DNA from 2 places in the Aphanizomenon sp. CS-733/32 genome. Region 2 is predicted to be linked to the other one. Evidence: riboswitches for the same ligand, from Rfam matches in the RefSeq annotation. Region 2 holds a riboswitch; the other holds the start of a gene.
What was found. A riboswitch is a leader RNA that binds a small molecule or an ion and turns the genes downstream of it on or off. The one in region 2 is predicted to bind cyclic di-AMP.
Positions count from the first base shown of each region.

Region 1 (13,962 bases), on a different contig from region 2:
AGAACCAAAACTGTCAACCTCTAGACCCACCCGCTGGACTCCCCCTACGCATTATTTATCCCCGCGCGCATTAATTATTAAACAACTTATTAAGCTAACAGCCCAAATATGGAAGGAAAAATTCTCGATTACAACGCACAACAACAGAAAGGTCTCATACGAGGCAATGACGAAAACCGCTATGAATTTAATGCTAGTGAGTTTCGCAGCCAAGAACCTATTCGCATAGGTCAAACAGTACATTTCAAAATTGACGGAGAAAATGCCCTCGACATTTATCTACTAAAAGGCAACAATCTTATTTCTGTTATTACTAACGAAGAAAACATTAGCAAACTAAGCCAAAAAGCTAGAGAAATAATCAGCCAATCTATTCAAGGTGATAATCATAATCCCTTGGGTGTTGGTGCTTCGGCATTAGCAATTATTACCTTATTTCTCCCATTAGTTAAGCAAATAAACAATTCTAAAAACCATTTGATTAACGATGCTATTGGCATAATTTCATTATTTCTCCTGCTGGCTTTAGGATATCTATTCTACACAGGTGCGAAAAGAATTCAAACTAGAGTCCTGACTGGTATCATCAGTGGACTATTGCTGAGTGGAATATATGATATGTTTGAGCCAATGCGTGACATCTGGAAACAAGAAGAGGCAGCGCGGCGTTACTTGAAAACTGATTCAGGAAAGTTTGTAGGCGGTTTAGCCCAAGCAATTGACCCATCCTATACACCACCTAATACTGGCTTCTTTGATGTTGCCAAGTTTGGTTTCTTTGCGGTTATACTGGCAATAATCGCTCTGTTATTTCTCGCATTCATGGGTAGCTATAAAGAAAAACATTAATCCTTTTCTCACTTTTCAGCAAACCCTATATACACCCCACTAACTCCTCTTTTCCGAATGAATCTATTTCTCCCATTTACGCTATAAAAACCAGATAGAGAGAAATAGATATTTTCAATGTTAATTATGCCAAATTTTGTAAAGCTTGAACTTCCTCAAGAGTTAATTCTGTAACTTCAGCAATTTGTTCCAAATTCATCCCAATTCGTAACAAATTTAAAGCTAACTTTCTGGTTGTTTCTACCTTACCTTCAGCCTTACCTTCAGCCTTACCTTCAGCCTTACCTTTAGCTTTACCTTCTTCGAGTATTTCTTGATAAATGACTGATTCGCGCATAATCTCACTCCTGAGAATATTCCTAATTACATCTTTTTTTAATACTAAACCTGCTAAGATGCTGCTGGCAGCAGCAATGTTTTTTTGTTGCTGTTGATCGGTAATTGCTTCCACAGCTTGCGCTACCTGGGCTAATACCATTGTAGGATCTTTTGTCTGACTTAGCACAGCAAAAGGCAATAAACCAGGAACAGTCATAAATTTATCTGTGGGTTGTTCCCATAGACGAATGACATCAAACTGATGGTAAGTATTTTCTAATCTAAAACTGTTTTCATGGACTAGTTCTGACTCTGTTTTTCGCAAATAAATCACTATTTGACGCATTTTTTTCTGAGGAAACCGACGATAACCCCTAACACGATAATCTAACACCCTAAAGGGTATATCTTTGTCAGGGTCTGTTTGAAATTCAAGATGCAGAACTAATTCATCAGATTGTAATAGTATGAGTGAATCGGCTCTAATTGGTTCGTTAGATAATTCTGTAGGACTAAGTTCTGTTAATTTAATTGGTGAACCTAGTAACCATGTTGCTAAGTCGTCTTTGAAGTTTTCAGCAAGAAATTTGCAGATGTTGTCATACATGAGTTAAATAACAAGGTTGATTTTGTAAATATTTGATAAAGTAATAAAGTAATTTTGCATATCCAATCCATACAGTAATGTTTATGAATTATACTATAGCACTATGTACTTGAATGATATACAGTGATTAAATTGTAAAACCTGTAGAGGTGGGGTTTACCCGGCCTCGATGGCATTGCATCCAACCGATAACCGCTATATATAAAAAAATAGGGGTAATTCATGAATTACCCCTACTGAATAATGAATTTTAACTATCTTTAACGTACTTCGTTCAAACTTTCAATTTGCTTGGTAAACATTTCTGTAAACAAACTCATCACAGTACGTTCTTCCCGGACTTTAATATTAGCAGTAATAGACATACCGGACTGTAAGGATATTTTTCTATCTTGATTGGTGAGACTTAATTGTTGTTTATCTAACTGGATTTTGGCTGGAAATCTATAAAATTGATGGTTTTGGTCGGGAGGTAAAGCATCTGAACCAATACCAATTACTTTACCTTTGATATCACCAAATTCACTAAAGGGAAAGGAGTCAATTCTCACATCTACATTCATACCTTTCCTCACAAAACCAATATCTTTATTGGTGATGAAAACTTCGGCTATGAGACTGTCTTTGGGGACGATTTGCAGTAATTTTTGGGTAGAATTGGCAACAAAACCCGGATTTTTAGCTTGTAAATCAAAAACTACACCTCCTACTGGAGCGCGGAGTTCTTGATATCTAACATTTAATTGTGTTTGGGAGATTTTACTATTAATATCTGCTAAACGCTGTTCATTGTCCAGGATAATTTTCATGAATTGACTATCAATTTCCGCAATCCGTTGTTTGTTAGCACCGATTTTTTCCAAAATAGTTTTATCAGAACTAGCAACCGTATTGGTTAATTGCTCTTTTCCCTTATCAATCTCAAATTGTAGTCGTTTTGCTTCTTCCTGCAATTGTGATATTTCTGCTGAAAGGGTTTGTACCTGTTGTTTCTGATTCAGATATTGCAGTTTAGAAATTCCACCTTCTTCAGCTAAGGTTTTGAGACTAGCTAAAATCTGACTTTGAATTGCTAAACCATTTTTAGTATCTTGCAGTTTAAATCTGGTTTGAGAAAGTTGTTTTCGGGTTTTTTCAACTTCCAAATCTGCGGCTTTGGAACGAGATGCTAATTCTGTTTTTGCAACTGCTAATAATTGTTGTTCATCAATTCCTGTACCTGCTGCTCCTGGTAAATTTCTTAATTGAGAACGTAATAGTTCATTTTCTGTTACTAAAGAAGCGCGACTTTTGAGCAAAAAAGCTGATTCTCCTGGTAGTTTACGGCGTAAAAATGCTATTTCAGTATCTATTCCGGTACTTGCTCCCATTAAGCGACGATAGATATTGTTCTCTTGAATTAAGGCTAATCGAATCTTATTCAGTGAATTTAATTCGGCTAAGGTTGCAATGGAATCAAAAGTTAATAATAAATCTCCTTTTTTTACCTCTTTACCATCTTTGACATACAGTGCTTTTACAACTCCATTTATGGGAGCTTGTACGTCTTTGACTGTTCCTTCTGGTTTTAATTGTCCTGTGGCGGGAACTACTTGCTCAATTTTCGCTAAACAAGCCCAAATAATCCCAAAACAAGCTAATCCCATGAGAGTAATCATGATGGTTCGTGACCAAATCGGGGATTGGCGTAAAACTACAGATTGCTCGAAGTTATTAAAATTAAAATCGGGTTTTGGCTGTTTAGGAGCGGGTTTGGGTGGTGTTAATACTTGTGCATCTCTATAAGAACCGTTACCATTTCCGTTGCCGTTGCCGTTGGTGTAACTACGATTAAGTTGAGTCATAATAATTTGGGATTTGGGATTTTAGATTGAATATTTAGTGGTGTGTAATTTTAGAGTTTGAAAGGTCTAATGTATGACTTGCTTTTGTTAGTTTTCTCGGTTTCCTACTCTGTATAGGAATGAATTATATAACGGCTTTAGGCAGAGCCTCTGTAATGGCATTCCCAGTCAGAGACTGGGAACGAGATGAACAGGGTAAAGCATGAGCTAAACCCCTACAACTAACTAACAAATTACAAGTTTACTTCCTGTTGTTGATAAAGGTAGAAATAATGACCTTTAGCCGCCATGAGTTCTTGATGACTACCTTGTTCTATCATTCTACTGTTATCCATGACGACGATAGTATCGGCATTACTAACAGTATTTAAACGGTGGGTAATGAAGAAGACTGTGTTGCCTTTAAAGGCGCGAGCTAAGTTGAGACAAATTTGCCTTTCTGTGGGATAATCTAGGGCGCTGGTGGCTTCGTCTAAAACTAAGATTTTAGGTCTTTGTAATACAGAACGAGCGATCGCAATTCTCTGTCTTTGTCCACCAGAAAGGGCTGATCCCCGTTCTCCAACTCTTGTATTATAACCATTGGGCAAGGTCATAATAAATTCATGTGCAACAGCAATTTCTGCGGCTTCAATAATTTCCTCAGTTGTGGCATCAGGATTTGTTAAGGCAATATTTTCTTGAACTGTGCCATCGAATAAGAGCGTATCTTGGGGAACTACACCAATTTGCCGCCGCAGCGAATAAAGTTCGACTTTGGCAATGTCGTAACCATCAACTAAAATTCTGCCAGATTCTGCGTCATAAAGTCTGAGCAGTAATTTCATCATTGTACTTTTGCCTGAACCACTTTGTCCGACAATGCCTACAAATTTACCTGCGGCAAATTCGACGCTAACATTGCTGAGTTGTAGTGGGCCGCTGGCAGCAAATCGGAAGGAAACGTTTTCATATTTAACAGCACCGTTTACAGCAGGAAGGGGAATATTATTCCGATCTATTTCTGCCTCTTGTGGTGTGTCCACAATATCACTTAATCGTTCTAAGGATAAACCAGTTTCTTGGAAGTTTTGCCAGATTTGCGCCAACCGTAAGATTGGGGTAGTAACGTAACTAGAAATAATCCGAAAGGCAATTAATTCTCCTAATGTTAATTCTCCTTGCAAAACTAAATAAGCTCCCACCCACAAAACTAATAAACTACTAAGTTTGCTGAGAAACTGACTGGTTGAATTAGCTAATGTGGAAGTCAGCACAGTTTTAAAACCGGCAGCGACAAACTTAGCGTATTTCTTTTGCCAAGAAAACCGAGAGCGTAATTCAATATTTTGGGCTTTAACTGTTTGAATACCTGACATAACCTCAACCAAATAAGATTGAGTTTCGGCATTCCGTTCAGCCTTAGTTCTTAATTGTCTACTGACTGTGGGAGCAGCGATTAATGTCACTACCACAAACAGAGGAATTGTCCCTAATCCGACGAAAGTTAGTTGCCAACTGTAAAACAACATGACAACTATATAAACAACGGAAAATAGGGCATCTAACACTACTGTTAAAGCCGTACCGGTGAGAAACTGACGGATGTTTTCTAATTCATTAATTCTGGTGGATAGTTCACCAACTGGGCGTTTATCAAAATAGCGCAGTGGTAAGCGCAGTAAGTGGTCAATAATTTGTGACCCCAAACTCATATCAATGCGGTTGGTGGTATCTACAAATAGGTAAGTCCGCAAGGTAGTTAATACTGCTTCAAATACACCCACTGCTAATAGTAATACTCCTAGAATATTCAGGGTACTAATACTATTTTGGACGATGACTTTATCAATGATTAGCTGAATAACCAGAGGATTAGCGAGGGCAGCTAGTTGGACGAAGAAGGAAGCAATAAATACTTCTATCAGTACCCGGCGGTAACGTGATAAGTAAGGAACAAACCACCCTAAACCAAAGCGTTCTTTCGGTGTTTCTTTGGTTGCACTCAGTAATAAAACTCTAACTTGTGGTTGCAGATTAGCATCATCGGTTTCTAATTCTTCTACTAATTGATTAATTTGGCAGTTGATAATGCCTTGAGATGGTAAACCCAAAACTACTGTTTTTCCATCTACTGCATAGAGGACAGCAAAACTGTCACGATAGCGAATTAATGCTGGTGTCGGAATCCGATTGATGGAAACAGCAGGAACATCAACTAGCTGGGATTTAAGTCCAATTAGTTCGCATAAATAAGCGCAAACTTGAAAAGATATACTCCCTTGACGCTTAATTTGGTCGTTTAAAATGCGGCGGACTACTTCTTTCCGAAAGGGCATTTCTAAATGCTTGGATAGCATTTGAAAACAAGCTAGAGTGGCATCTAATTCTCCTTGTCCCCGGAAAAATGGATAGTTTTGATTTTTAAATTGCTTGTTTGATGTGGTGGGGGGAACAAATTCTGGTTCTTGGGCGTAGGGAATTTCCGAATCTACTCTGCTATCTGATATAGTTTCTAATGTTTCTGATTCGATGGTAACACCATCAAGTAATGATAGGTCTTGAGGATTAATGCCCAATAGGCGGAGAGGAATGTTGCCTTTAACTTCAATTACGTCGGTTTCTAGGCGAGAATTGGGTGGGAAATTGGGTAGGGAACTAGGACCACTCACGAACCATACGCGATCGCTATCTAATTCTCTTAAAGCAGTTTTTCCTGGTGATAAATAATGAATTTTTGCTTCTAATTGAGCCTGTTGGGTAATGTCTTTGAGGTTGTGATTGACTAAAGCTTTTTGTGCTACCTGGGAACTCAAAATATCAAATATTTCAATGAGGTGACTTATGTGTTGACGAGCTTTAGCAAAGCCTGGATTGCGGTTGATAAATTGGAAATAATCTGCGGCTTTCCAGGTTAAACAGATGACTTCTGTGGAAGCGATCGCGGTTTCACAAGGAAGTTCACGTAACCAAGAAATTTCGCCAATTATTGCCCCTGGTTGCAGTAATTTTAAGGTAGTTGGTAATTGGTTTTGGGGATTATATCCCAATAGTCTGACGTTACCTTGATAAAGAATAGCGATCCTTTCTGGTAGTTGTTCTTTACCAATAATTTTTTGTCCTATGCGATAACGTAAAGGCTGGAGAATTTGTGATGATGCGAGTTTGTTAATTTCCTCCTTTGATAATTGATCAAATCCTTCAATACTGGCAATGAATTCTTCAAAGGTACTCTGGGTATAAGTCATATTGATTGAGTTATCTATTTCACTTTATATTGGCGATTTACATGGTCTGGATCTGACATTTTTTTTCTGTCATTTGTGCTTGTAACCACTGATTAAATCGTTCATTTAGTAACCTTTGTCCCATGGAACGATCTAGTTGGGCTGGTAGGATTTTTTCTAAGCGAACAATTACTATCACGTTATTGATTTGAGTTGGGGGTGATAGTTGTTGTGGTTGACTTTTGGAGAGGATACTCACCAATGTGGGATGGAGGGATTGTAAATCTATGGGTCCGACTAAGCCATCTGTTTGGGATTCTGGTCCTTGGGCGTATTCCCGTGCTAATTCCGCAAAAGATTGTTCACCCTCTTGAATACGAAAGTAGATTTCTTGAGCGATACCAACTTCTGAGGTGGTAATTAGGGAATAAATTACCCTATCTAACTGGCTTTTCCGTTGCAAAAAGTAGGAGTTTAAATCCCTTCCCCAGGTTTCCTCTTTGAACTTTTCTAGTTTCAATTGTCGTACCGCCATAATTTTCAGTTTTTGGAAACTTTCGCTCTGTGGTTCTAGTCCCTGATATTGTTGCGATAATTGTTCACAGGCTAGTTGTTCCTCTTCTGGGGTACAGACAATTTCTGCGATCGCTTGATCAATAAGTATTTCCTTAATTAATAGCGGTAGTAGCTGGTATTCCGACAATAATGATAAAACTTCTGTAGGCTGGAGGGTGCGATCGCCCAATTGTAGAACTTGATTCATATTACTTGTAATCAGGTTTGTCACCATTGTTAATTTCTCTTCAAAAGATAGTAGAATTAGATTGTCACCAAGTTATATTTTGGTTAAATTATACAATTTATGACAACTTTACTTTGCTTTGGTTTCAGTGTAGTATTTAAATACTAATTATTTGCCAATAACCAAAAGTTGATTTCTGGGCATTTAAGTAGTCAGGGTGTTGATATTTGGATATTATCGTACCAACTTACCATAAATTAATAAATTTGTCATATCAAACTTACTTTCTAGGAAATGGGGAATAATGACGAATTAGCAGCCTAAATTAGATAACCAGTCATTGCGGTGATTGCCTATTCTTCACTTACTCACTAATCTTCAAAAATCAATCCATCCTGAGAAATAATTACAACACCTAATAAGTTAATACAGGACAAAATTATATAAAGGGTAAATTTAATTTCTCTAAAAAGGTAAATATAATCACAAAAATACTGTAGGGGCAATCCCACCTGTGGTTGCCCGGAATCATAATTAACGAAATCTGCCCGGATTTAGACGACTGGGACTTTGAGGCCTGGTATTAACTTGAATTGCTATTCCATTCCTCAGTTTTCCGCCTGTACCACCATCTTTAGGATCAAGGTATGGTTTCAAATTAATCCCACCTTTAGCAGAAGTAACCTGATTCTTGCTCCCACCTAAAAGCGTTCGTCCCAGACTGTATAAGCTATTGTCATTGCTGCTGTTACGATTATTGTAGGTATTGACAGCAATAGTTTGTTGTCCAGTATCAGCAGTAGTTAAGTTTTGGAAGACACTATTGCGAATAGTATAAGGATCTTTGCCACGAGGGACTGTTAAGACAATTCGACAACTGGGTTGGGCTTCGGTGGTGACACAGATAATATTTTCCCTATTTTCTCTGGCTATTTGCAGTTCTTGTAATCCATCTGGGCGATATGATTCTAAACGGGTAGCGATCGCCTGACAACGTTTTTGAGCATCCCAACCGCCTCCTAAACTCTGAGGTGCAGCCCAAGCAAAGTATTGTCCTGGTTGGCTTTGGGGCTGATACATGACTGTAAACTGTCCATTGTTAGATTGACAACTAAACCTGGTGCTACTGTCGTCAACGGTGGTGGAAGTTGGGATGGTGGTTGATGAACCCGATGGTACTGTAGGAACAACAACTTGAGCAAAAGCTACAGTATTACTAAAAAATAAAGAACAGCCCAGACTACCCAACAATAAAACCCGAATTGATTGTAATGGCATAAATATAACCTCTGTTAGAAACAGGTAAATAGCTGATATCTCTATTGACGGAGAATATATTTTTTTGATTCATTAACAATACCTGTTTTTTTGTTTTTAGTATACATAGCAGAAACCGCTACAAGCTAGGAGGAATTATCAGCAGCTTACAGCGGTTTCTCGATTAGGTTGTAGTTCACAGAAATAGGTGCGTTGTAGGCGATCGCAATCCAAGGACGCTTATACTCCGTTCCCGGTGAAAAATTACCTATCTTCTTTTCTTCTTCCTTCCTGTTCTTCGTGTCTTTAAAAACAGATATTATTCATCAATACAATGGGGAATACCCAAAACTGCACAAGGGAAGTTTTTACCGAGTGTTGCTATCATGGGATGATGACTAGATTGGCATCCTAAAAAGAGAATATCTGCACTTTCTAATTGCACAACCTTTTTCAGTTCTTTTGCAGTGTTGCCAAACCGCAAATGAGATTTAAACGAACCTTGCCATTCTTCAGCTAAAGTTTTTGCTTGCCAAACAATTCTATCTGCTTCCTTGATGGAAGTTATAGATTCTTTGGCTAATTGCGGTAAAATTGCTGTTCCTTTGGGTTGATTTAATCGCCAGGTGGCTGGCTTTGATGTCTGGCTGAATTGGTATTCTAATTGAGCTTTATTATCAGCAATATTGACTATATCAACAGATTGATAATTGAAGTTTTCTGCTACTACATAAACAGCTTGGACTGTAATTTGAAAGTTAGTAGCTAAACTCGTTTGGTGAGCAATCCAACAGGCTATATCTAGGGCTGTGTGACTTTGAGGTGAACCATTATAGCCCACGATAAAATTAGCTGATTTAGCCTGGGAAACTCTTTCGGAAAATGAGGTTTGAGCTTCTGGCAATAATACCATTTGTTCAATTAGGTCATCACGACCGATAGCACTTTGTAACCGTGCTAACATTGGCTTGATTTTCACAGTTTTAACTTCTCTCCCTTGCAACGATTAGTCAATGAGAAGCGGGGGATAAAAATTGTAAATTTCAGATTTATCTCAAATCCAAAATCTAAAATTTATTTAAGGAAGCCCTAATCATAACTGATATTACAGCCAAGACTTTGGAAGTTCCTTCCATTGCCGACGGAGTTAGCTGACGGGCTAAGACTGGAAGGTGTCTCTCGTAAGATTAGCCCCAAATACTTGGTTCCTCCGTTTCAAATTCAGGTTCGATGAATTTGGATTAGGCTACCCACTAAAAATATAGTAATACTATTACACTAGGTTTAAATAAAGTCAAGGTTAAGAATATTGAGGATATGCTTGTAGTGAGCAGCTTGATTAGTAATTTTTCCTATTTTCTGTAATATTTAATGATTTAAACTATTTTGATTTAACAAAATTTCAAAGGTGAGAATTTAGTGATAATTAGTGATTTAAGTATATTTAACGGTTATTTTTCAGGATTTAATAAAAGCCTTGTAAGTAGGTTGGCGTTGAAAATTGTCGTTATAGCAAGGCAAGAGGCAATAGGCAATAGGCAAGAGTAAAGAAGTTTTCAGCGATTTTACGTTTTTTTACACAGTTTGGTTTTATTGTGTTCACCTACTTAGTAGATCAAGCGGGTAATAGGTAAAAGGAAATAGGTAATAATTTTACCAATTACCCATTACCAATTACCCATCACCAATTATTAAGCAGTTACCTTTTCACTTTCTAAACGAGCCAATCTTTCAGCTAATAGTTTTTCCAAAGAAATCAAAGCTTTGGTGAAACCATCAATACCTTCTGAGAGTTTATCAGAAACCATGCGATCTGCTTGCAGCAGAGCTTCGCTATCGCCATTGTGTATTTGATCAAACGTAGCTTTATCAACAGAGATTTTGGCAATTGGTAAACCTGCTGCTTTTGCGGGATCAAGTTTGCGCGGTAATTCAGCCACAGTGTTTTGCAATTCTGTCAACAAACCAGGAGAAATAGTTAACAAATCGCAACCAGCCAATTCTGTAATTTCGCCGATATTACGGAAACTAGCGCCCATGACCTCGGTTTTATAACCAAACTTTTTATAGTAGTTATAAATTGTGGTGACAGACAATACACCTGGATCTTCTGCGGAGGGATAGCTGTCCCGACCAGTATCTTTTTTGTACCAGTCAAGAATCCGACCCACGAAAGGAGAAATTAAAGTGATCCCAGCTTCCGCACAGGCGATCGCTTGGTGCAAACCAAATAGTAAAGTTAAGTTACAGTGAATACCTTCTTTTTCCAAAATTTCCCCAGCTTTGATACCTTCCCAAGTGGAGGCAATTTTAATCAAAACCCGCTCTTTAGAAATACCAGCAGCTTTATACTGAGCGATTAAATCCCGTGCTTTAGCCACAGTAGCATCTGTATCATACGATAACCGAGCATCTACTTCTGTAGACACCCGACCGGGGATAATTTGTAAGATCTTTAATCCAAAAGATACCGCCAGACGGTCAAAAGCCAGAGATACCACCTGGGCTTGACTAGCACCAGCGCCCGCATCTTTTTTAGCTTTGAGTAAAGTTTGATCAACAATATCCTGATATTCTGGCATTTGTGCCGCAGCGGTAATCAGTGAGGGATTGGTAGTAGCATCTTGAGGTTTAAACTGTTCAATTGATTGGATATCTCCGGTATCCGCTACCACAACGGTTACTGCCCGTAGTGCTTCTAGTAAGTTCTTAGGCATAACATACTCCAATGTCAGTGGTCAGTAGTCAGTTGTTCGTTGTCAGTGGTTAGGGAACAGGGAACAGGGAATAGGGAATAGGGAATAGGGAATAGGAAATAGGTAGGATATTGAATTTTTCTTACCTCTTGCCTCTTGCCTCTTGCCTCTTGCCTCTTGCCAATTACCCATTACCAACTACCTATTTTAGATGCGTCATGCCGTAATTGGCTGTCCAATAGAATGCACTTTAATTAAACTTGTTGTTCCAGATTGACCAATTGGGACACCAGAGGTAATCACCACCTTGTCTCCTTCTTGAACCAAACCACTAGCAACAACAGTCTCTACCACATTCACAAACATTTCTTCAGCATTGTGAACAGGTTGAATAAGTAAAGGTTCTACACCCCAAGATAAAGCCAATTGACGATAAGCGGTACAGTCGGAAGTAAGCGCAATAATCGGTGTGCTGGGACGATATTTAGACACCAGTTTGGCTGTACTTCCTGATGTTGTATTACAGAGAATCGCTTTTGCACCAGTTTCATAGGCAATACGACACACCGATTGAGATACTGATTCTGTCACTGTCAAACTACCCGCTTTCGGACTCCAAGAATGTCTATGTCCCTCTTGGAGTACGGTTTCTGTTCTTAAAGCGATATTGTGCATAGTTTGAACAGCAGCTATGGGATATTCGCCCACTGCGGTTTCTCCAGATAACATCACCGCATCTGTTCCATCTAAGATTGAGTTAGCAACGTCTGTGGCTTCAGCGCGAGTGGGGTCAGGGGCGCTAATCATAGACTCTAACATTTGGGTAGCCGTAATCACTGGTTTACCAGCTTGATTACAACGACGGGCAATTTCTTTTTGAATCAGGGGGACTTCATAAATCGGTACTTCCACCCCCAAATCACCACGGGCAATCATAATTCCGTCAGCAGCTTCTAGGATAGCATCTAGCTGTTCTACTGCTTCCGCTCGTTCAATTTTGGCAATGAGGCGAATCTTTGAGCCAGCACCTTCAATCATCCGGCGTGCAGGTTCGAGGTCTTGGGGCGATCGCACAAAGGACACTGCTACCCAGTCTACTCCTAATTGTATCCCAAATCGTAAATCCATTAAATCTTTTTCTGTAATCGAACTTACAGGTAAAGGAGTTGCAGGTAAATTTACACCTTTATGAGAAGAAATCAAACCGCCAATATTTACATGAGCATGAATTCTATCAGCGTCACGACTGGTAACAGTTAATTTCACCCGACCATCATTAATTAAAATTGGTTCACCACAGCGCATCATGGCGAATAGAGTGGGTAGAGGTAAGGGTAACTCATCAATATTTTCACCCTTCTCTTGTAAAAGAAAAGTCACCTCAGTTCCAGCTTCCAACATTAACCCTTCCGGTGGTAATTTCCCCAAGCGAATCTTTGGACCACACAAATCCTGCATAATTGCAATTGGCTTATGTAAATCCTTGCTAATTTGTCTTAAATGATGAAAAACCTGAGCGTGAGCCTCATAAGCACCATGAGAAAAATTCAACCGCGCCATATTCATTCCCGCTCTTACCAAAGCTTCTAACTTCTCAGGTGAAGATGTAGCAGGTCCAATAGTACAAACAATTTTAGTGCGACGCATAAGTATGTAAGGAGTAACGTTAAGGTAGCACACTCCGTTAAGCCCTGGAAGAGGCAGGGGAGCAGGGAGCGGGGAGCAGGGGGAGAAGAATATTAATCTTGCTCTTACCTCTTGCGGTTCTCACTGTCACCTGTCACCTCTCACCTGTCACCTAAATCAATCCTTCTTTTTTGGCCATTGACAACATCAAATCAACGACGCGGTTGGAGTAACCCCATTCGTTGTCATACCAAGAGACAACTTTGAAGAAATTGCTATTCAGTTCAATTCCTGCACCCGCGTCGAAGATGCTAGAGTGGGAATCACCTTGAAAATCTGTAGATACTACCTCTTCATCGGTGTAACCCAACACACCTGCTAAATTACCTTCCGCAGCTTTTTTCATGGCTGCACAGATTTCTTTGTAAGAAGTGGCTTTGGTGGTTTTGAAAGTCAAGTCAACTACGGAGACATCAGGAGTAGGAACTCTCAAAGCCATTCCTGTTAATTTACCTTTCAATTCTGGTAATACCAAAGCCACCGCTTTAGCCGCCCCTGTAGCCGAGGGAATAATATTTTGACCCGCACCCCGTCCACCGCGCCAATCTTTGCGACTGGGACCATCTACCGTGGGCTGAGTGGCTGTTGTGGCGTGAACTGTAGTCATTAACCCTTCGGCTAAACCGAAGTTATCATTAATGACTTTCGCAATGGGAGCTAAACAATTTGTAGTACAACTTGCATTAGATACAATCAAGTCTTTGGCGGGGTCAAATAGGTGATGATTTACACCCACGACCATTGTTTTTACCTTTTC
Region 1 is NZ_JAQMSE010000019.1:22,597-36,558, reverse strand. It holds gene PN471_RS01390 (hypothetical protein) at 1-74, shown strand, start outside; gene PN471_RS01385 (hypothetical protein) at 109-849, shown strand; gene PN471_RS01380 (Rpn family recombination-promoting nuclease/putative transposase) at 974-1,774, opposite strand; gene PN471_RS01375 (HlyD family efflux transporter periplasmic adaptor subunit) at 2,035-3,618, opposite strand; gene PN471_RS01370 (peptidase domain-containing ABC transporter) at 3,852-6,845, opposite strand; gene PN471_RS01365 (peptidylprolyl isomerase) at 6,883-7,587, opposite strand; gene PN471_RS01360 (COP23 domain-containing protein) at 8,101-8,844, opposite strand; gene PN471_RS01355 (universal stress protein) at 9,143-9,787, opposite strand; cyclic di-AMP (ydaO/yuaA leader) riboswitch at 9,948-10,073, opposite strand; gene PN471_RS01350 (transaldolase) at 10,515-11,540, opposite strand; gene pyk (pyruvate kinase) at 11,736-13,166, opposite strand; gene gap (type I glyceraldehyde-3-phosphate dehydrogenase) at 13,318-13,962, opposite strand, start outside.
Region 1: it holds a riboswitch for cyclic di-AMP, as region 2 does, so the genes downstream of both, PN471_RS01355 (universal stress protein) here and ntrB (nitrate ABC transporter permease) in region 2, are expected to answer to the same signal.

Region 2 (18,550 bases):
TGTGAAATTCTCAGCCCGCATTCTCGCGTTAAACTTTTCTAAACCAAAGTAAATCGCATCCGCACCATTTTCTACTGCGGCTTGGGCGCATTCCCAGTTACCCGCAGGTGCTAGGAGTTCGGGGATTTTGAGAGTAGGGGTGGAGATGCTTGTCATTTTGGTTAAGTCAAGGTTATGTCAGCTTATAGATTGTACCTAAATTGAGGGGAAGTTGCCTATAAGCTAGAAGTTAAACCCACGCGGAAAGTAAAACCAGGACTATATATCCGATTCACTCGTTCATATTGTTCACCCAGAAGATTTTCTAAGTAAAAAGTTAATCCCAAATTTTTATTTACAGGAATCCGTCCACTCAAATCTAAATTAAAGAAAGACGGGACAAAATCTGTACTTTTTTCTCCTGCTGCTGCATTATTAAAAACAGAACGACGAGAACCACTATTATAAGTAGCATATAAATTACCTTGCCATCCATCCTTTTGATAACCAATTCCAGTTTGTAGCCAAGAATAGGGAATCAAACCTAATTGTAATCCCTTTTCTGTGCCTGTTTTGATTTGAGCATCTGTATAAGTATAGTTGATAAAAGTTGACCATGCACTGGCAATTTTTAATTGCAATGCTGCTTCTAAACCATTGGTATCTACTAACCCAATATTTTCCCATCTGCCATTAATTACCCCCAAACGATTATCTAAACTATTCCCAAAATAAGTAAATTGTCCTAACAAATTTGCCGACAATCTCACATCTATTCCCGCTGTCCAAGTAGAACCTGTTTCTGGTTTTAAATCAGGGTTAGAATTCCAATTATGAACTGTATCAAAAACATATAATTGATCTAACCCTGGATTGCGTTGCGCCCCTGCCCAACTTCCCCGCACTGCAATAGCTGGATTGACTGCATAACGTAACCCCACACTAGGATTAAAATAACTCCCAAATTGACTATCAAAGTTTTGTCTTACCCCTAAATCTGCTTGTACAGCATCGCTAAGTTGCCAAGTATTAACAGCAAATAAAGCCGTATTAAAGACACTTCTATCTTCCCTTTCATTTTTAGCAATTAGGGCAGGATTCGTACTCAAAACATCGCCAATTAAATCAGTATTTTTTAAATCTAAACCCCAGCGTAATTGATTATTAGGGGTAATTTTCCATTCATGATCTATCCTAGCTTTGAATTGTTGTGTATCTAAAATTCCGGTTCGGTAAAATCTCGCTCCCGTTGGTCCATAAGTGCTAAAATAGTCTCGGTTGTAACCCAAGGTAGTTGTTAAATTGGAATTTTCTCCCTTACCAAGTCGAGTTTTCCAAGATAAGCCAATATTCAAACCATCATGATCTAATCGGTCTCTTTGTAAAGGAAAACCGAAATAAATCAACCCCCGACGACTACTCAGGGTAGTTACATCTAAATTCAAGGAGTTTTTAGGATCTAAATCTACACCTATGCTACCAAAATAAGTGCTGGTAGCTGTATCTGCATTAAATAAATATCCTTGAGCATCACGATTTGCAGCACCAACAGGAACGTGGTAACGATTATCTATAAAGAACCTTTCAAAGCTAAAGTTGTATTTGACTTTATTCGTTGACCCACTATAAGTTACCTGTTGATTATTTAAGTTTAATGAGCCAAATTCAGCACTAGCATTTAGTTTTGGTTTGCCATAACCTTCTTTGGTAATGATATTGACAACTCCTCCAAAGGCTGAAGAACCATATAGAGAAGAAGCTGTACCGCTATATAATTCAACTCTTTCAATAGACTCTACTGGAATACTATTTAAATCAGTTGCACCATGATAGGTACTGATATTACTATTAATCGGTCTACCATTAATCAAAAATACAGATTGATTAATTGAAGCTCCTCGATAGTATGTACCTGTGTGAATATCTGCGCCATGTCCAACATCATTGATAGCAAAACCGGGCATTCTTTTTAAAACATCAGCAACACTAGTTGCACCTTGTTTTTGAATTTCTTCTTTTTCAATTACATAAGTAGGAGTAGATTCGGGGAGAACGTCTTTTTCCCCAATGGTTTCAATAGAAATATCTGCATCGTCTGTAGGCGTTAAATCTGCTTCTGGGGTAGGTTCTGGCTTAACTTCGGTTACTGTTGGTTGTTGGGTTAATAATTGAGCATTTGTGGTGGGTAATTCAATGTCTCTTAAATTAGAAATATTTGAATTGACTGCATTTTGATTATTTTCATTATCAGCAGCCACAGCAGGAAATGCCACCAATAAACTTAGTAAATAAACTGGTAGAAAAAAATTCTTATTCATATTTTTGGACTCACACCCGGTAATAACAATCACTAATTTCTATTTTCCCTATGAATAGAAATCGTGTCAACAGACAAGCTGTCATACTTGTATTTGGGGTGTATTGTCGTCTCAATTTTCTGACATCTCTTGTTATTAGGCTTGTTTTCTTAATTTTCCATTTCAAATGTTGTTTGAAAAGTCTAGCAGGAGGGCGGGGAAACCCCGCCCCTACACAATTTGCTAAATTTCAGCTACGGCTCGTTCAATTAAACGTCGTACTAAAGTCTGAGTTCCTGTGTGTTCGTAGTAATTTGTAGCCACATCTAGAAATGCTGCTAGATAGTCTAGTTTATCATCAGCAATTTGCGTGAAAGATTGCAAATTACCAATTACTTTTTGTGGGGTTAAATTATGGCTGTTCACAAGTCCACTCATCCAACCGCTAACTGATTGAAAACTGTTACCGATAAAGTCTAGTTTACCAGCATCGCCACTGCCAGGAATAGTGTTTTTGATGCTTTGGAAAGTCTGGTTTTGGTTTAAATCCTGGGGATTCATTTGACTAATTCCAGATAAGGCTTTGTTAATAAAATCAGGTCCAAGGGGTATTAAACCATCAACACAAACTAATGCCACCATGCGGATAAGTGACTCACTACCATACTCACCTAAAGAGCCAACAAAATCACCGATACTATCTCCAGGAATACCGTTAATTTGACAAAAAGCGACTACTTCAGCTACTAATTTCAGGGTTAAGTCAATGGTTTGAGCTTTGTCTGGTTTGGGGGTCAGAGAGTTTAAAAAACCGAGCAGGGGAATGTTTTCCCCAATTTTATTAGCTAAAGCTGCTGCACCCAAAGCCTTATCTGCACCATCAACGGTTTGATAAAGCCAGAGGGCGGTTTGATATCCTTGGGATTTATCGTTAAATAGATAAATTGCTCTTTCACCAATTTGTTGAATTAAGTCTTCGTCAGTTTCTCCGGTAACGGTTTTAATAGTATTCACAAAACCAACTGTATTTTGCCATTCCCCAGGAGCAACAAAATCTAAAGCGTTCAACATGGAAACAGTCAAGTTACTGGTTGGTAATTCGTCAACTAACTGCTGAATTGGTTTACTCACAAAATTCTCCTTATGTATGTTTTGTATTAACGTCGGTTGTTAGTTAGGGAAGGGATTAAACTATTTCAACGTTGCTAAACCATCAAGATTAAATTTTTCTATCCAAGCTGCGCGATCGCTCGCAGTAAATGATGGACTTTTAGAAATCACCTTCACTTGGTACTTATTCACCAACACAGAAGTTTGAGTATTACCAGCTTTTACTGCGGGATAACCACCTATTTTCTCGGTGCTATTGGCAAATTTAGCCGCTGCTCCCGGTATACTGCTAGTATCAGAAATAGCGAGTTGGGCAACTACTTTACCATCCTTTTTCAAGTTTGCCTCAGAAAAGCCCTTTTTCTCCTGGGTATAGACACGATCATAGCCATCTCCACCACTGGGGAAGAATTTATTTAATTTACTACCCTGAGTTGCATTTTTAACTACTGCCTGTCCACTTCTTTGCTTCGTACTTTCCTGTTGTACCTGATCAAAACGACTAGGTGCTTTTGTCGTGCAAGCTGTAGTCAGTAGTAGAATTGATAGCAGTACAGCAGCTAAAACTCTCCGCCCACGATTTATCACCATTTTTGGCTTCTCCTTGATACTTGAGCTTGTGAGGCAATTATCAACTATTTTGTCACTTACAAACTAGAAAATTTACTTTTAAATAATGATTGGAGGTAGTGATGATCACAAAGTATTTGCATATCTTTGTAGTACAAAACTACGCGAGACGTTGAGCTATCACCGCATAAAAAGGATCTCCACCTCCTACTCCCAACCACTGCAAGAAACTTGGTGCTATTGAGGTCGAACAAATCACTTCCGGGGTCGTGAATCCAGGAACAGAGGTGAAATAGCCCTTGACTAATTCTACTCTAAAAGCTTCCGAACCATCTCGCCAAGCTTGAATTGCCTTTTGAAAAAACATCCGGTTAGAAAAACTAATAATTGCTATCCCACCGGGTTTCAGAATCCGATGTATTTCCGAAAATATCGCCTCTGGGTATTGGATATATTGCACAGAAACACAGTTAATAACAGCATCAAAGTCTTGATCTGGAAATGGTAACTGGAGATTTGTATTGAGATTTTGGACAAAATAACGATTTAATCGCGTATTTCGGGCTAGTTCTTCAGCATTTAGTCCGTGTCCTTCTACATGAGCAAAATCTATCTCTGTAGGTAGATGGGACACCCAAGTACTCATTAAATCAAGAATACGCATATTTGCTTGAAGTCGCTGACGATATAAATCAGTTAATTGTTGAATAAAACCATCATCTACATGAGTGACAAAGCGAGGGTAATCATAGAATAACTGATCATCCGATTCATCTAACTTAATCCGTTGATTTGGTTGCAGTAGCATAAATGTCTTTTTTACCTGATCTAAAAATTTTGGCTAGTATTTTAATTGGTAAGTTATTTTTGATAACTTCACTTATTTTACATGAGAAAATACTATATTTTACAATTCATAAATGTTTTTTAAATCACCAGCAATCATCAATATTATCCAATTAATCCGGCTATTTTGGCAATTACCATATTGCAAGTTATTAATTTGGCTACTCCCTTTATTGTTATTTACTTCTGGGGAAACCAGTCTCATGGCCCATGATGAAACACTTTATGCTTTGAGAGCCAGACAAATGGTAGAAACAGGTGATTGGGTATCACCTTGGGGTCATCCTCATCATAAAACTCCTGGTTTTTATTGGTTAATTGCTATTTTTTATCAGATATTTGGTGTTAGTGATACAACCGCAAGAATACCGACAATGATTGCGGGAATTTTGAGCATATTTGTGATTTATCAAGTAGGAGAAATTCTCTTATCTCAAAAATTAGCATTTTGGGGAATTATTATTCTCAGTGTAGAATTTTTGTGGGTACAATATTGTCGGTTATCCACACCAGATTTACCAACCATATTCTTAGTGTTTATAGGAATTTTCTTTTTATTAAAATCTGACATAGATCCTCAAAAACGCTATTTATATGGTTTTGTCACCGGGGTGAGTTTTGGCTTAGGTTTTTTGATGAGAAGTTTGATGATTTTTCTGCCAATGATGGCACTATTACCTTATTTAATCATAGATCATCGTCGTCATCGTCATTTAAATAACCCCATGTTGTATTTAGGGTTCTTGGTCGGTTTAATTCCTACCTTAATTTGGCTTTATTTTAGCTGGTTACGTTATGGTAGTGATAGTATTGGAGCTTTATTGGGATTTGTCATAGAACTAGGTACTCATGAACAACATAGAAATGGCATTTTATTTTATGTATGGAATCTAGCTTTAAAATCTTTTCCTTGGTTCTTTTTTGGTTTATTAGGAATAACATTAGTAATTCGGCATTCAATTTCTAAATATCCATTAATATTAATCGGTTTTCCCGTTATCTTATTTACTGAATTAAGTATATTTTCCACTCGCTTATCTCATTATAGTCTTGGCATTTATCCATTTATCGCTTTTCTATCTGCGGTGGCTTTAGATTGGTTAGGAAAAATTTACCAAAAAGGATTTGATAATCAATATTCATCTCATCGAATAGTTTATTTACCAAGAAATATTAGTTACGCTTGGGGAATATTAGGCATAATTTTAGTTTTAGCCGGAATAAGTATTTTAGTTTGGGGTGAGGTAAATATTTACAAATATGCAATTCTGTTGATATGTTCTGGTTCGGGTAACTTAATTGTGCCGTTAATCTGGATAGGTAAGTTCTATTATCACCGTAAGTTTCTAACTTCTCATTATTGGCTAGGTAGCTTATTAATTAGCTGCTGGTTATCTGTAGCTACAGCAGGTAATTTAGGTTTATTAGGTGATTTCAACCCAGATTTTAGAATATTTTACAAACAAGAAACAATTAATCAGGTTTTGCAGAATCATCCGATTGACTTTGTTAAAAATAAAGGATTTAATGATAAAGAGTCTCTGTTAATTGACTTCTATACACCCAAATATGGTAAGAATGTAGATTCAGTTTCCCAGTTACCTATGTTGAGTTATGCTTGGATATATCAACCAGGTTTTGTCAAGTTACCAATACATTATCGGGTTATTGGTAGTTTTAAAGATTATCAATTAATTGAGGTTTTATCTAAAAAAATATAACTTGCCTTTTTATATCCATATATCCCTTTTAAGCAAAAGCTTAAATTGTGGCCTTGCGAAGTATATATGTGAAAATTCCCGATAAATATTAAAAGTATAATTTAGGTTTATGTTAAAATACAGAAATATTCTCAACTATTGCAATTTCACCATGAAAAAATCAATTTCCCCAATTGCTTTAATTTTTAGCTGTGTATCTTTGATAGCTTGTACTACCGCACTAAAGGATACACTGAAAGAAGAGGCATCTGCTGTTGTAACACAAAATCAAATGAAAACTGCTCTGGTAGTAGCAAGTGAACAACAAAATAAACAAGCATCTTATCTACAATCAGAAACACAAGAGAAGAAAGAACCTGTTGGTAAAAACCTAGACAACAATAAAAATACTAAAAAAGGTGCAAATCAACAACCAACGGAGGGAAAGGTTAAAAAAATAGTCAATGGTGACTTAATGTGTTATGTCACCTTAGTAGATAATAAAGGAATAGAACACAATGTTGGCGCGAGTTTTGAAATTTGTGACGAGAAGAAGTTTTTGAATAAAAAAGTCCGGGTTGTTTATCAAGTAAAATCAGTTAATGATTGTCAGAGTGCAGAACCCTGTGGTAAAACTCGCAAACAATCAATCATTACTAAAATGGAAGTTGTGAATGAAAGTTCAAAAAAGGTTACAAATCAACAACCAACGGAGGGAAAGGTTAAGAAAATAGTCAATGGTGACTTAATGTGTTATGTCACCTTAGTAGATAATAAAGGAATAGAACACAATATTGGCGCGAGTTTTGAAATTTGTGACGAGAAGAAGTTTTTGAATAAAAAAGTCCGGGTTGTTTATCAAGTAAAATCAGTTAATGATTGTCAGAGTATAGAACCCTGTGGTAAAACTCGCAAACAATCAATCATTACTAAAATGGAAGTTGTGAATGAAAGTTCAAAAAAAAAGATTCCTACACCTTGAGTAATGGTAAATGGAAGATTACTATTAGTAATAGCAACTCTTGGAATGGGGTTAATGGTACAGGAAATGTGAGTTATCAAGGATGTAGTGCTGATGGTAAATGCGTGAGTTTAACAGGTGGTAAAATAGTTTGTCGTCATGGTCTATGTCGTACAGTTTGGAAAGGTGGAAATTACACTTACATTTTAGAACAACCCATTACTGAAAATGGTAATGCTGATTCTACTTTGACAGTCAGAAAAGATAGAACTGAGGTTTTGAAAGTCACAGGGTTGAAATAGATAATCAAAAAAACACCCCTGTTTATTTTCACTTAATTATTCAATGTTAATTGATTATTAGGCGTTGCATAATAGCGGTATGAACTGTATTTTCTGATGAAATTAGCAACGCCAATTATTACTCTTCTGGGGTAAAATTCTGATCTAGAAAATTCAGAGCATGATTGCGAAGTTCAAAGTATTCTGTTGAGTTCCGCATGGCCATTCTATCTCTAGGATGTGCAAAAGGAACTGTTAAAATTTCTCCTATTTTTGCCGATGGTCCATTAGTCATCAAAATAATTCTGTCAGACATATAGATTGCTTCGTCAACATCATGGGTAATCATCATGACTGCTTGACGATGATGTTCCCAAATATCTAATACTTGACGTTGTAATTTACCACGAGTTAAGGCATCCAAAGCCCCAAAAGGTTCATCCATTAATAACATTTTAGGACGAATTGCTAAAGCTCTAGCAATACCCACTCTTTGTTTCATTCCTCCAGAAATTTCATCAGGATATTTATCTGCGGCTGCGGTTAAGTTTACCATTGCTAAATGTTCATTAACAATGCTAATTTTTTCGGCACGATTAGCATTTTTCAAAACTTCATCTACCGCTAAACGGATATTTTCGCGGACAGTTAACCAAGGTAATAATGAATAATTTTGAAATACCATCATTCTATCGGCTCCTGGTTTACGAATCTCTTTGCCATCTAAGCGAACTGAACCAGATGTAGCTTTTTCAAAACCGCCAATTATTTTTAATAATGTGGATTTACCACAACCAGAATGACCAATTACAGAAATATATTCATCTTCATTAATGGTCAAATTAACATGATCTAAAACTGTGAATTTTCCTTTGTCCTGGGTTGGATAGGATTTAACTAAATTTTCGATTTCTAAAAATCCGTTACGGGGCAAAGTTTCTGTAGTAGTATTATGTGGTAAAGTTGTATATTCCATAATTAATTACCTATTTTTTAAGAGAGAAAAAGCTGAGAGGGAGAATTAGCACGAATATCAAAACTATGAAGATATCCTACAGGATCACTAGGATCAAATCCTTTTTTATCTATAAATGCTTCAGGAGGTTCAACTTTATAATCATCTTTAGGACATTCAATTCCCATTTCTGCGGCTATCTCTCGATATAAATCGGTTCTCCAACCTTTTGCGGCTACTTCTTCAGCATTCTTAGGAATTTCTTTGATTTGTCCCCATCGTGCTGCTTGAGTCATTAACCAAATACTGCGAGAACGCCATAAAAATGTGGAATGTTCTGCAATTTTGTGGGGAATATTGTTAGGAAGGTCATAAAAAATTGTGGTATCATCTGCTGTAATCGTGCGGTCTTTGCCATCAAAACCACCGTAATTATAATTGCCAATAATTCCCGGTCCAGTAAACTTAGTAATAGGAACACCGGGCTTTTTAGGTTTCGCACCAGTAAATGATCTTTCTGTCAGTAATTCGGCTATTTCTTGGCGATTTTCAGGTTTGCTGCAATATTGACAAGCTTCAATCATTGCCTTTACCAAAGAACGGTAAGTTTTAGGATAATTAACAATAAAAGATTCCATTACACCCAGGAGTCTATCTGGATGTCCGTGCCAAATTTCCTTACCTTGGGCGAAGGTAAAACCGATACCTTCATTACCTGTAATTGCTCTAGTATTCCAAGGTTCGGCGACCATGTAAGCTTGCATTGCCCCAATTCTCATGTTTGTTACCATTTGCGGTGGGGGAACAATGATGACCCGAAATTCTTTAAGAGGATCAACACCCGCAGCAGCGGAAAGATAGCGAGCAAAGTATTCATAAATGGCAGAACTGAGGACTACAGCCCAGATTTTCTTTTCTGGGGGTTGTTTGTCAAAATAGCCGCGAAAGTCCTTGCCAAAGGCTTCTAAAGCCCCATCACCGTATTTTTGTTGATATTCGTACCAAGGACGGATGCCATAGTCCCACATATCCCTATTCATGGTCATGGCGTTACCATGTCGGTGGATTGTCATTGCTGCACATAAGGGGGCATGACGCGCACCTTCTGCACCTATTCTAGCGTTGGTAACAGCACCGGAGACGACGGGGGAAGCGTCGAGACGACCGAAAATTAAGCCGTCACGGGAGGTAGCCCAACTGGCTTCGCGGTTGAGTATAACATTTAAGCCATATTTGCGGAAAAATCCTTTTTTCCAAGCGATCGCAAATGGCGCACAATCATTAACAGGAACATAACCCACAGTAATGTCCGGTTTCTCTAAATCTTGGGATTTAACTACGGGTGTCACCGCTAAAGCTTCTTCTGTGAGTCCCTTAGCAAACCTATCTCCCGAAACAGCACAGGATGATAATATTATTCCCGCAGTTGTCGCCCCTATTCCTGCAATAAAATCTCTGCGATTTAAATGATTTTCACTCATAGTAATTGATAATTATATTTGAAAAATTTTTTTCATCCTCTCTGCGCCTCTGCGCCTGAAGCGTGTTAGCGAAGCGGGGCGAAGCCCGATAAAATCATCAACTTCCAGGACGGTGAGTAACTAACTCTTGAATTTTGCCCACACCGTAATCTAAAACCAACCCAGTTATACCAATTATAAACACAGCCAAAAAGACAGAACTGAGATTTAAACGACTCCATTCATCCCAAACAAAAAATCCTATTCCTATACCCCCAGTGAGCATTTCCACAGCGACAATGACCAACCAAGCAATGCCTAAACTAATTCTCAAACCTGTAAAAATATAAGGCAAACTAGCAGGTAAAATAATTTTAGTAATCTGTCGCCAACGAGGCATTTCTAAAACTTGTGCTACATCTAAGTAATCTTTGGGTACACTAGAAACCCCCAATGCTGTATTAATAATAGTTGGCCACAGCGAGGTAATAAAAATCACGAAAATAGCAGAAGGATCTGCTAAATTGAACAAAGATAAAGAAATCGGCAACCAAGCCAATGGTGATACAGGTTTAAAAATCTGAATAATGGGATTAAAAGCCAGCATTGCCGGTCTAGACATTCCGATCAAAAATCCCAAGGGAATGGCGACTAATGCCCCTAAACCGAATCCTAATATGACCCGCCGTAAACTTGCTAATAATAGCCAACCAATGCCTAAATCACCTGGACCTCTTTCATAAAATGGATGTAAGATATAGTCCCAATTAGCAATTAAAGCTTCTGGTGGTGTGGGCATTAATTCATGATTAGCTAGTGCTACCACCCACCACAACAAAATAATTCCTAAACAACCTAATGCGGGAAATAAGAAAGTATCTTGAAAAATTATAGGTTTGGCTTTTCTCCAAACAGTTTGTCCAGCAATTGCAAAAATGGCAGCTAAATTTAGTTGCAATATCATTTATTTCACCTCAGCAGAGTTAAGCTTGGGTACGCAAATATTAACTAGTACCAACCTTGGACACTGATGAGATCAGAACATAATTAAAATTCTGTCTCTTCAGTCTCCTCTCAATGCCTACGAAGTTAGCTGACGGGCTAGGGTTGAGAGATACCCTTTTTTGCTAAATTTTCGATTTTTTTGAGTTATTAATCTCAAATAATTCAATTCATCAAGACAAAAACACGCCCCACAATTTGGTTCCTCCGTTCCAGCAATGTTGATTGTTACTTGCTGGACTAGGCTGACTTACTCGCAATTAATGATAGCACAATAACATTGATATCTAGTAATAACATCAGTATTGATAAGAAAAATGGTTACTCAACTACTGATATTGTATTCACTTTAATTATCAATCTAATAAACCTCTTTTTTTCAATTTCGCTAAGGCATCTTCAGCCGCAGCTTTTTCGGCTTCTTTTTTACTCTTTCCTTTAGCTTCACCGTATTCTTTGCCGTCTACTAATACTTTAGCTCTAAATTCTGGCGCGTGAGAGGGTCCCCCTATTTGTTCTGTTAGATATTTGGGAGGATTTGTGTTACCTTGAGCCTGTACCCATTCTTGAAACCGATTTTTGGAATCTACATTAGAACGGATTTCAACAATGTGTTCTGAGGCAGAATCAAATAATGGTTGAACAATGGCGCGAAGTGGTTCAACATTACGATTATTATCTAAATAATAAGCTCCAATTACAGCCTCAAAGGTACTACTGAGTAAGTTAGGATTTTGAAAACCCCCATCTCTAATTGTCCCTTTTCCTAATCTCATTCTAAAGTCTAAACCTACTTCTATGGCAAATTTTGCTAGTTGTTTTTCTTCTACTAGTGCGGAACGCAGACGAGTTAATTCATCTTCTCCTTTTTGACTATGTTTCTTGTACAGATATTCGCCACTGAGGAAATTTAAAATGGCATCACCCAGAAATTCTAAGCGCTCGTTATGTTCCCCTTCTCCGGGGTTTTCGTTAACATAGGAACGATGGGTAAGTGCTTGACGCAAAAGTTTTTCGTTAGAAAATATCAGAAGTTTGTGTACATCAGATAGTTTTTCTTTAATACGAGCTTCTTCCGCTTTTTCTGGAGACAACATTTTCAAAATATCTTGCTTTTGCTGTTCAATAATATCTAGTTCAGATGCGGAAATTGCTTTCATAATTCTCGTCATACTATCAAGAGCGCGATAAGTATCATCTGTGGAAAACCTTGATTGATGCGCCCATTTATTTCTCACGTCAATTAACTCACTGACTAAAGCACGTTCAGCATTACTGAGTTTTTTCTTGAAAACATTATCCCACTGCTTGATAATTAATTTTAGTAGAGCTGAAACATCTTCTTGTAAAGTGTCTTCTAAATTTCGTCTAAGTGTTTGATCCTCAGATATACAAGATTTTGCAACTTCTAACCAACGATCACCATGCACTATTCGCATTTCTTTTTCTACATAGGAATATAATCCTTGAGATAGAGTAGCTAAAGCTCTATTAATTCGCTCGTGATTACTAATGGCCATTGAACTTTGAAATAAAATTATACAAATATATATAATTTTACTATTGTTAATAATATATTGTCTATATCAAAATTCGTAAAATCACCTAAGATTAATTAGCAGATTGTTTAAGTAAGTACAATATATCTTATTTTGTCTTGATTAAGTATATAGTAGTGAGTAAAGTACACATACAATAATATTAAGATGTGTGTTTTATTTATCTACAAAATACTAAGAAATAAATTTCAACTTAGATATAGTAAAATACAATAATATATAAAAAGACTAAATTTTAAACCAATGCCAGCTAAAGATATTTTTCATGATGCTGTGAGGAAAGGATTAGAAAAAGAGGGTTGGGTAATCACGGATGATCCTTTGAGGATTGAAGTTGGTGATGTGGAAATGTATATTGATCTTGGGGCTGAGGAAATTCTAGCTGCTGAAAGAACTGGAGAAAAAATAGCAGTGGAAATTAAGAGTTTCACTGGTACATCTAGTATTTCTCAATTTCATACAGCAGTTGGACAGTTTTTTAATTATCGTTTTGCATTAGAACAAAAAGAATCAGAAAGAGTTTTATATTTGGCTGTTCCTTTGGGTGTTTATCACGCTTTCTTTCAATTGCAATTTATCAAAACAGTTGTCGAACATTATCAACTTAAAATCATTGTTTATGATCCGATTCAGGAGGCAATTGTAGAATGGAAAAACTAAAGCAATATCAAAATTATGTTCAACAAGTTATCAGAGAGTATGCTCAAATAGGTTCAAAGAAAGATGAGATTGAGCAACAACTGATTTTTGATCCTGTTGGTAATCATTATCAGTTAATGTATGTTGGTTGGAAAAACAGACGCAGACAGCATGGCTGTGTTTTACATCTTGATATTAAAAACGACAAGATTTGGATACAACATGATGGAACGGAAATTGGTATAGCAGATGAATTGGTTAAATTAGGTGTACCAAAAGAAGATATTGTTTTAGCTTTTCATGAGCCTTTGATGAGACAATACACAGGTTTTGCAGTGGGTTAATTGCAATTTCAGATCCCCGACTTCTTAAAGAAGTCGGGGATCTAACTATCTAACTACTTAGTCCAAGCAGGATGAGACAATAAGGAAGACATGACTCGCACTCCACGTAGTTGATTAGAGAGGGGTAAATGACCTCTAGGAGCGCTTAAATTCCAGGTGAATCCGTTGGGGTATCTTGTCCAGTTGTTACCATCCTTCCAGCCAATTTTTGGCCACAGGTTGACCCAATTTTTACTTAAACCTAACCAAATTTCGCGCTGTACGGAAAAGCCAAATTTGCCTTCTGAGTGAACTACCCAGAGTTGATTGATGGTGCGTAAGTCTTGAATGGGGAAATTTTCTACTTCTGTAAAGTACAGCCATTTTCTCTGTACTGCTTGGGGACCTGCGGCTTCACACATCTTTTGAATTGTCAAAAGATCCGCTGCTTGGAAGTCTTGATTGGCAAGTAACTTTTGCAAAGAATTGTAACTGATCCCACAGTCCGATTTTAGAGGTACAATTCCTTCAGGAAAGTTAGTTTGTAGAAATTCTTGATCTGCCGGTGCATTAGTATTATAGATGACTTGGTAGACTTTACCATCAATCCAAGTTGCTGGGGTATCACGACGTTTCAGCAAAAATTCCTTCAACACATCTAACCCATCATTACCCAAGTCAGCTAACTGCGGGATGATTTGTTGTTGGACTTTTTCGGACCCAGCGATTAACTTTTGGCGGAGGGAGTCGAGATCATTTGTAGTGCCTGATACAATCATTGGGTCTGTCATGCTGTTACTCGTGTTAGCGTGAGCGTGAATAAACTATCTATTGCTATCGGTCATTCTACAAAATGAAGGACGAATAGCGAAAAGTAGTTTACAGAGATCTTGGGTGAATCTGGAAAGCCTTTGAGTGCTTATCTAAAAAAGTCACTCTCGGTGGCTGATGCGAAATCCTAACTAACAATACTTTATCAGCTAAGGGGTCAGAGAATCCAGGGGTTACGGTAATTATGACTTCTAACTCCTGCGGGCGGGGAAACCCCATTGGGCGGGGAAACCCCATTGGGCGGGGAAACCCCATTGGGCGGGGAAACCCCGCCCCTACTCGGTGAATTTCTTCTATTTGGAATGTGTGAATTATGTACGAAAAGATTACTCCTCCCACCACTGGTGCGAAAATTACCTTCAAAAATGGTGAACCGGTTGTTCCTGAAAACCCGATTATTCCTTTTATTCGCGGTGATGGTACGGGGATAGATATTTGGCCGGCGACGGAAAAGGTGCTGGATGCAGCGATCGCTAAGGCATACAAAGGTAAAAGAAAAATTAGCTGGTTTCGGGTTTATGCTGGTGATGAAGCCTGTGATCTATACGGAACATACCAGTATTTGCCCCAGGATACATTGACGGCGATTAAAGAATATGGCATAGCCATTAAGGGTCCTTTGACTACTCCTGTTGGTGGGGGGATTCGGTCTTTAAATGTGGCATTACGCCAAATTTTTGATCTTTATACGTGTGTGCGTCCTTGCCGATATTACGCTGGAACACCTTCTCCCCACAAAACTCCTGAAAAATTGGATGTGATTGTTTATCGGGAAAATACGGAAGATATTTATTTGGGGATTGAGTGGAAGCAAGGTAGTTCCATTGGCGATCGCCTGATAAAATTCTTGAATGAGGAATTGATACCCGCCACCCCAGAACATGGTAAAAAGCAAATTCCTCTAGATGCTGGTATCGGTATTAAACCTATCAGCAAAACCGGTTCTCAGCGTTTGGTGAGACGTGCAATTAAACACGCTTTGTTATTGCCCAAAAATAAGCAACAAGTCACCTTGGTGCATAAAGGCAATATCATGAAATACACAGAAGGCGCTTTCCGGGATTGGGGTTATGAATTAGCAACCAGCGAATTTCGTCAAGAGTGCGTGACAGAACGGGAATCTTGGATTTTGGGTAATAAGGAAAAAAATCCCCATATTTCTTCAGAAGAAAATGCCCATGAAATTGATCCTGGTTTTGATTCTTTGACTCCAGAGAAAAAAGCGCAAATTGTCAAGGAAGTGGAAATGGTTCTGAATACAATTTGGGACAGTCACGGAAATGGTAAATGGAAAGAGAAAATCATGGTCAATGATCGCATTGCTGATAGTATCTTCCAACAAATTCAAACTCGACCAGATGAGTATTCTATTCTGGCGACAATGAACCTGAACGGTGATTATTTATCCGATGCTGCTGCTGCTATTGTTGGCGGTTTAGGTATGGGTCCAGGGGCAAATATTGGCGATTCCTGTGCGATTTTTGAAGCTACTCATGGGACAGCACCAAAACACGCGGGCTTAGACAGAATTAACCCCGGTTCGGTGATTCTTTCCGGTGTGATGATGCTGGAATATATGGGTTGGCAAGAAGCCGCAGATTTAATTAAAAAAGGCTTAGGTGATGCGATCGCTAATGGTCAAGTTACTTATGACTTAGCGCGGTTAATGGAACCACCTGTACAACCATTAAAGTGTTCTGAATTTGCTGAGGCGATTATCAAACATTTCGGTTAATTTCCGGTATTTAGATCCCCGATTTCTTAAATAAGTCGGGGATATTGTAATTTGATTGGGATATAAGTTATTTGTATGGTATTTTTGGAAGAAAGAACTTTCTCAATTATTAGGGTCTATTCTCATTATTATTGAGAATTTTATCAATAATTTAACGATTTTTGGTGATTTCAGCCAGGGGGCTTGACAGTGTTCCGAGTTTTGGGTACGATGATGTTATGTCTAGAAATCTGTCTGCGCATATATAGCGGGTTGAAAATTCTTTAAATCAGGATTAAAGGTCAATACCTTGTCCATTTTCTGCTTTGTTGGGTTGCGCTGTCGCTTAACCCAACGCATTTGTTGGATTTCATGCTATTGCTTCGCGAACGTTTACGTTCCACAACCCAACCTTGTATCTTAGAGGTATTGCTACAAATACCTGCTTTCCCATCTCGGGAATGCCCACATGATTTTCTCACCATTTCTTGTATTAGTGCGGTTTGTTACAAAATTATCACAGTGAGGAATACCTCACCTCTTTGATGGGCATACACACCAGAAAATAATTTGCAAGCTCTGTTAACAATCTGTTATGTTTATTCACATAAGGTTACAAAAGTAAAAAACGAGGTTCTCGAATGGCTATTTTAATTTCTCTATTGGTTGTTGGCTGGGTAGCAGTTTCCGTTATCGGTTCTCTCGCTTACTTCATGGGTGAACAAAGCAAACCCATTCACGAACGTAACTGGGCTTCTGACAAATTTGCAGCTTTGGCTAAATCTATTACTGGAGTAGATATAGACTATACCCAACGCACACCCGCCTATGCTATTGATGCCTACAACAGCCGTAATTTACCCCAATAGTATTTAGTAGCAATTTGACAAGATGTATATAAAAATAACCCCCAGTCACAATTATGGGGGTTTTGCTTTTTTTAGATCCGGTAAATGAAGTCCGAAATTTAAACCAAAAAAATGGCTACTGCTACGCTATCAAGTGTCACACTGGTTTTACTTCTTCGTTCTTCTTCCTTCTTTCTCACTCCTGACTCCTGACTCCTGACTCCTGCTGTAATTAAAATGCTGGACGATAAACGCGATAATTGATATTGGGGAAAATATTATCCATTGATTCGACTTTTTCCAGCCAACCACTATCAACTTTACCCACTTTCACATCTTCATATAGTTTATTAAACCGCATTAAATGTGACCTTGTTCTTCTCACTGCATAGGGAACCATTGTTCCTGTCCGCATAATAAACGCCCAGTCAGAAGATTGTGCTAGTAACAATTCTCGCGCGGCTTGGTTAAGTGCTTTTTCCTGTAACTCATCTTCCGCTTCAATTTGAGAAATTTCAATCATCCGTTCCGCAGCTTTGTGTAAGTGTGGGTAAACCCAAGCATTGGTATCATTCAACCAATATTCATGGAAACCCTTAAAGCCCCAACTCGACTGAGCCGGACGACATACCTGCTGATTCGGATTAGCTCGTAGATAATCGGCTAAATGGGTCATTTCATAAGTTTTTTGGTCATACCATGACTTCCGAAACAGGTAATCAATGAACCAAGGACCTTCATACCACCAATGACCAAACAACTCCGCATCATAGGGAGAAACAATAATTGGTGACCGACCCATCATATTGTGTAAATGCCCAGTTTGCTGCTCACGATTATACATGAAGTTGGCAGCATGTTCTGCCGCTTTTTCCCTTGCCCAGTAAGGATCATATAGAGCTTTATCCGCAAGACCTAAGCCACGTCCAGTAATTTTATGATATTTAATGCCAGTATTTTTACGCTGACCATTAGGCATGATATAGGGCTTAATATATTCATATTCAGCTTCCCAACCCAGGTCTTTATAAAATTCCCGATATTCGGCTGCACCAGGATAACCTACCTCAGAAGACCATACTTGCTGAGAAGATTCATGATCTCGACCAAAAGCCGCTACACCAGGTTCTGTAAAAATTGGGGCATAACTACCGAAACGAGGACGGGGACGAGCGTATAAAATACCATGACCATCAGTGAGGAAATAACGTAAACCAGCATCCGCCAGCATTCTTTCCACGCCTTCATAATAGGCACATTCTGGCAACCAAATCCCTCTAGGGGGTTGTCCAAAAGTTTCTTCGTAATGTTCACAAGCTACCTGAATTTGCGCCCACACAGCTTGGGGATACATTTTCATTAATGGTAAGTAGCCGTGAGTAGCACCGCAGGTAATAATTTCTAAGTTATTACTATCTTGGAACTGTTTAAATGCTGTAACTAAATCACCGTCATAATGTTCCCATAACTCCCGC
Region 2 is NZ_JAQMSE010000075.1:9,893-28,442, reverse strand. It holds gene PN471_RS06005 (U32 family peptidase) at 1-156, opposite strand, end outside; gene PN471_RS06000 (TonB-dependent receptor plug domain-containing protein) at 216-2,297, opposite strand; gene PN471_RS05995 (hypothetical protein) at 2,520-3,407, opposite strand; gene PN471_RS05990 (hypothetical protein) at 3,468-3,977, opposite strand; gene PN471_RS05985 (class I SAM-dependent methyltransferase) at 4,117-4,764, opposite strand; gene PN471_RS05980 (ArnT family glycosyltransferase) at 4,877-6,523, shown strand; gene PN471_RS05975 (hypothetical protein) at 6,675-7,484, shown strand; gene PN471_RS05970 (hypothetical protein) at 7,481-7,765, shown strand; gene PN471_RS05965 (ABC transporter ATP-binding protein) at 7,884-8,720, opposite strand; gene PN471_RS05960 (ABC transporter substrate-binding protein) at 8,738-10,180, opposite strand; gene ntrB (nitrate ABC transporter permease) at 10,278-11,123, opposite strand; cyclic di-AMP (ydaO/yuaA leader) riboswitch at 11,223-11,418, opposite strand; gene rnc (ribonuclease III) at 11,518-12,258, opposite strand; partial or broken gene PN471_RS23415 (Swt1 family HEPN domain-containing protein) at 12,367-12,600, opposite strand; gene PN471_RS05940 (XisH family protein) at 12,964-13,380, shown strand; gene PN471_RS05935 (XisI protein) at 13,368-13,703, shown strand; gene PN471_RS05930 (GUN4 domain-containing protein) at 13,757-14,473, opposite strand; gene PN471_RS05925 (NADP-dependent isocitrate dehydrogenase) at 14,827-16,248, shown strand; gene PN471_RS05920 (photosystem II protein, Psb35-related) at 16,869-17,096, shown strand; gene PN471_RS05915 (glycoside hydrolase family 57 protein) at 17,308-18,550, opposite strand, start outside.